Regions from separate parts of the Stenotrophomonas sp. CS3K5 genome, predicted to be linked through region 1. Evidence: predicted binding sites of a transcription regulator. Region 1 holds the regulator's gene; the other holds the start of a gene.

Region 1 (2,384 bases):
GATGCGGACCTGGGCCTGGCCAACATCGACGTGATCCTGGGGTTGAACCCCACCTTCACGCTGGCCGACCTGGTCGCCGGCCGCTGCTCGCTGGATGACGTCATCGTCGAAGGCCCGAACGGCGTGCTGGTGGTCCCGGCCGCGTCCGGCCGCCGGCACATGGCCGAACTGGCCCCGGCCGAGCACGTCGGCCTGGTCAACGTGTTCTCCGAACTGGAGCGCGAGCTGGACATCATGGTGGTGGACACCGCCGCCGGCATCACCGATGGCGTGCTGACCTTCTGCCAGGCCGCACAGGACACCGTGGTGGTGGTCTGCGACGAACCGGCCTCGATCACCGACGCCTACGCGCTGATCAAGGTGCTCTCGCGCGAGCGTGGGGTGGACCGCATCCAGGTGGTGGCCAACATGGTGCGCGACCCCAACGAAGGCCGCGTGCTGTACGAAAAGCTGACCCGCGTCTGCGAGAAGTTCCTGGCCGATGTCTCATTGAATTACCTGGGCTGCGTGCCGCAGGATGACTGGTTGCGCCTGTCGGTGCAGCGCCAGCAGCCGGTGGTCAAGGCCTACCCATCCAGCCCGGCTGCACTGGCGATCACCGAGATCGCACGGCGCACCGCGCGCTGGCAGGCGCCGACCGAACCGCGTGGCGGCGTCGAGTTCTTCCTCGAACGCATCCTCAAGCAGCGCGGGGTGGCCGCATGAAAGGCGCAGCCCAGTACCGGGAGGTCCAGCGCTCGGCGGCCAACGAGGTCATCGCCCAGCATTCGGACCTGGTGCGGCGCATCGCCCACCACCTGGCCGCACGCCTGCCGGCCAGCGTCGAAGTCGACGACCTGATCCAGGCCGGCATGATGGGCCTGATCGAGGCCTCGCGCAGCTACGACGCCGACCAGGGCGCCTCGTTCGAGACCTACGCGTCGATCCGCATCCGCGGTTCGATGATCGACGAGATCCGTCGTGGCGATTGGGTGCCGCGTTCGGTGCACCGCCGTGCACGCGATGCTGCTGCCACCATCCGCCGCCTGGAACAGAGCAGTGGCCGTGCCGCCAGCGCCACCGAAGTGGCCGCCGCGATGGACATGCCGCTGCCCGAATACCTGCGGCTGATGGAAGACGCCGCGCGCGGCCAGGTGCTGAGCCTGGAATCGCGTATCGAGGACCAGGGCGAACTGGATACCGTCGCCCAGGGCGGCCCGACCCCGCAGCAGGTGCTGGAGCGCGGCGAGTTCGGCCGCGAGCTGGGCAAGGCCATCGGCCACCTGCCCGAGCGCGAACAGCTGGTGCTCTCGCTCTACTACGAGCAGGAGCTGAACCTGAAGGAGATCGGTGCGGTGCTCGGCGTGAGCGAGTCGCGGGTCTGCCAGATCCACGGCCAGGCGGTGCTGCGCCTGCGTGGCCGACTGAAGATTTTCGAGGCGGTCGACGCCGGCCTTGAAGAATGAACATCCCCGAGGCGTCTGCCCCCGGCCGCCCGGAATGAACAACAAAGGAACTCTGCTTTGAACAAGAACATGCGCATCCTGATCGTCGACGACTTCTCGACCATGCGTCGCATCGTCAAGAACCTGCTGGGCGATCTGGGCTTCACCAACACCGCCGAAGCCGAGGACGGGCATGCCGCGCTGTCGCTGCTGCAGAGCCAGCCGTTCGATTTCGTGGTCACCGACTGGAACATGCCGGTGATGACCGGCATCGAGCTGCTCAAGGCGATCCGCGCCGATGCCAAGCTGAAGACCCTGCCGGTGTTGATGGTGACCGCCGAAGCCAAGCGCGAGCAGATCATCGAAGCCGCCCAGAGCGGCGTCAACGGCTACATCATCAAGCCGTTCACCGCGCAGACCCTGGAAGAAAAGCTGGGCAAGATCTTCGAACGCCTGGCGGCCAGCGCCTGATGGATACCACGGTCGACAAGAACGCCCTTGCCCTGCGCCTGCAGGAAGCCCTGGACGCGCTGGAGTCCGGTGACGAGGCCGCCTGGCGGCAGCGCATCGACGGACTGGTCGCGCTGCGCACGCAGCCGATGATGAGCGGTCTTTCGCGGCTGGCCCGCGAACTCGGCCAGGCGCTGGGTGAACTGCCGACCGTGCCCAGCGATGCCGGTGAACTGGACGACGCCTGCGCGCGCCTGGACCACGTGGTGGCGATGACCGAACAGGCCACCCACCGCACCCTGGACCTGGCCGAGGAATGCCGCAGCCTGACCGAGCAACTGCGCGCCGAAGGCCTGCAGCCGGGCCAGGACGCGCAGCTAGAGCGCATCCGCCACAACCTCACCGAGATCGCCCTGACCCAGAGCTACCAGGACCTGACCGGGCAGATCATCCGTCGCGTGGTCGGCATCGTGCGCCGCGTGCACGAAGGCTTCGGCGCGCTCGGCCTGC
Region 2 (2,384 bases), on a different contig from region 1:
CGGCACCGGCACTGGCGGCCGAGGGCGACTGGCAGGAGTTCTGACCCCACACGCGGCGTGGTGGGCACTCGGGGGTCAGAACCCTTTCCCGCGGGAAAGGGCTCTGACCCCTTCTGCATGGAAAGTGATGCACTCCTCACTTCATAATCCGAGGCAGAGGCCGATATCCCCATCGAGCCTCGCGCCAACGCGTGCTGGCGCCCGCCCTTGACCCTAGATTCCATGTCCGACGGCAACGACACTGCAGTGCATGAAGTCCTTGCGGCCGACGCCGCTGACGAACGATTCCTGGTTCGCAATCCGCGTCAGCTGCGCCAGCTGCTGCGCTCGCTGATCGACCAGCGTTCGCTGATCAACGCGCATATTGACGGCCGCGACCGCTCGTTTCCTACCGCATTGCTCGATCTGGACGAGGATGAGGACGTCCTGCTGCTCGATGGCAGCCCGCAGGAAGCGTCCAACCGTGCGGCCGAACAGTCCGACCATCTGCTGTGCTTCGCCCAGCTGGAACGCGTGCTGGTCCGGTTCCGCCTGCACCAGCTGCAGCGCGTGGACAACGACGGCCACGTCGCCTTCCGTGCCCCGCTGCCGGACGAACTGGTGCACCTGCAACGCCGCGAGCTGTACCGGCTGGAGACCCCGGTGACCGACTCGCCGCAGCTGCTGCTGCCGCCCGGCGAGGCCCGCGCCGAAGCCCTGTCGATGCGCGTGGTGGACATCAGTGGCGGCGGCCTGGCGGTGGTCGTGCCCAATGACTGCGCGGTGTTCGGCCTGCAGAAGCGTTACCCGGCCCGGCTTTCGCTGCCTGACGGGCCAGATCTGGACATCGAGCTGGTGGTCTGCAACCTGCTGCCACAGCGCCAGCCCAATGGCATCGAGGTCAAACGCGTGGGCATGCGCTTTGACAGCCTGCCACGCGGCGCCGACAGCGCCATCCAGCGCTACATCTTCCGCATCGACCGCCAGCGCAAGGCACGCCGCAACGGCGAGCTCTGAGGCCCGTCCAACGGGTATGCCGGCCAGCGGCCGGCACTACCGGATCCACGCCATGCGTGGATGCTTTCCCGGCAGCTAAAGTCCCCCCCCGCGGGGCCGATATCGAGCCTGACACCGGGACTTCCGGCAGAACCAGGACCCCTCGATGAACGACAAGACCAGCTCCACCGCCAGCGCCGGTGGCGAATTCCTCAGCTTCACCCTCGGTGCCGAGCACTACGGCGTGGATATCCTCAAGGTGCAGGAAATCCGCGGCTACGATGCGGTGACCCGCGTGCCGGACGCGCCGGACTACATCAAGGGCGTGATCAACCTGCGCGGCACCATCGTGCCGGTCATCGACCTGCGCCTGAAGCTGCGCCTGGACGATGCCCGCTACGACGCCTTCACCGTGATGATCGTGCTGAACGTGGAAGACCGCGTGGTCGGCATCGTCGTGGACAGCGTCTCCGACGTGATCCCGCTGTCGGCCGAGCAGATCCGTCCGACCCCGGAGTTCGGCGCCGCCGTCGATACCCGCTTCATTTCCGGCATCGGTACCCATGACGACCGCATGCTGATCCTGCTGGACATCGAGACCCTGCTCGACAGCGCCGACATGGGCCAGCCCAGCGCCGTGGAAGACGTCGCCGCCTGAGCAAACGGAACTGCTTCACGTTCCAGTCACAAAACCCTTCAGTTCCCTCCGGCGATGCCGATAGGGGGACAGAAGCCGGCCGCGCAGGAGCGCGCAGGACCGGCCCCACCGTTACCATCCCCGGAGATACCCCTCGATGAAGTCCCTGCTTGCGTTCGTCTCGGCTGCTGTCCTGGCCACCACCGCCGCCTCCGCTTTCGCCCAGTCGGCAGACATGATCCCGCCGGAAATGGCACCGCGCTCGGTCGGCAAGGACGGCATGGTCTGCGGCAAGGTTGAAAAGGCCCGCTACGCAGAAGGTTCCGAAGGCCAGCCGACCTTCCTGTACATGGGCGGCGCCTTCCCGCGCCACACCTTCTCGGCGCGCATCGCCGGCGAAAACCGCGGCAAGTTCTCCTTCCCGCTGGAAACCCTGGAAGGCAAGACCGTCTGCGTGATCGGCAAGATCCAGCGCGACGCATCGCGCGCGGAAATCGAAGTCAGCTCGCCGTCGGGCCTGAAGCTGGCCAACATCAAGTAATCCGCTGTCCGTCGAGCCACGCCGGACCTGGTGCCGGCGTGGTTTCTGCTGCAACCGGGCCCGATGCCCGGACGCGTCTGCCTTAGGAGATCGCAACGCCCATGCCGTGGATCAACAACCTGAAACTGATGCCGAAGCTGATGCTGACCTTCGGCGTCATCCTGCTGGTGATGCTGCTGCAGGGCATCGTCGCCTATCGTGGCCTGCATTCGCTGAACAACGTCACCACCG

Evidence for each region. The regulator FliA, encoded in region 1, starts transcription of late flagellar genes. The targets are predictions, from matches to a motif close to TAAAGTTTNNCNNNCNNNGGCCGATAA.
Region 2: a site for FliA is predicted at 1,073-1,099, ahead of AC5YGJ_RS20255 (chemotaxis protein CheW). Genes of this name have one in related genera too.

What each region holds. Positions count from the first base shown of each region.
Region 1 covers NZ_JCAKRX010000002.1:538,057-540,440, forward strand. Annotated here, with positions in the region: gene AC5YGJ_RS05040 (MinD/ParA family ATP-binding protein) at 1-705, shown strand, start outside; gene AC5YGJ_RS05045 (RNA polymerase sigma factor FliA) at 702-1,445, shown strand; gene cheY (chemotaxis response regulator CheY) at 1,503-1,895, shown strand; gene AC5YGJ_RS05055 (protein phosphatase CheZ) at 1,895-2,384, shown strand, end outside.
Region 2 covers NZ_JCAKRX010000021.1:177-2,560, forward strand. Annotated here, with positions in the region: partial or broken gene AC5YGJ_RS20245 (hypothetical protein) at 1-44, shown strand, start outside; gene AC5YGJ_RS20250 (flagellar brake protein) at 223-996, shown strand; gene AC5YGJ_RS20255 (chemotaxis protein CheW) at 1,142-1,633, shown strand; gene AC5YGJ_RS20260 (hypothetical protein) at 1,770-2,153, shown strand; gene AC5YGJ_RS20265 (methyl-accepting chemotaxis protein) at 2,255-2,384, shown strand, end outside.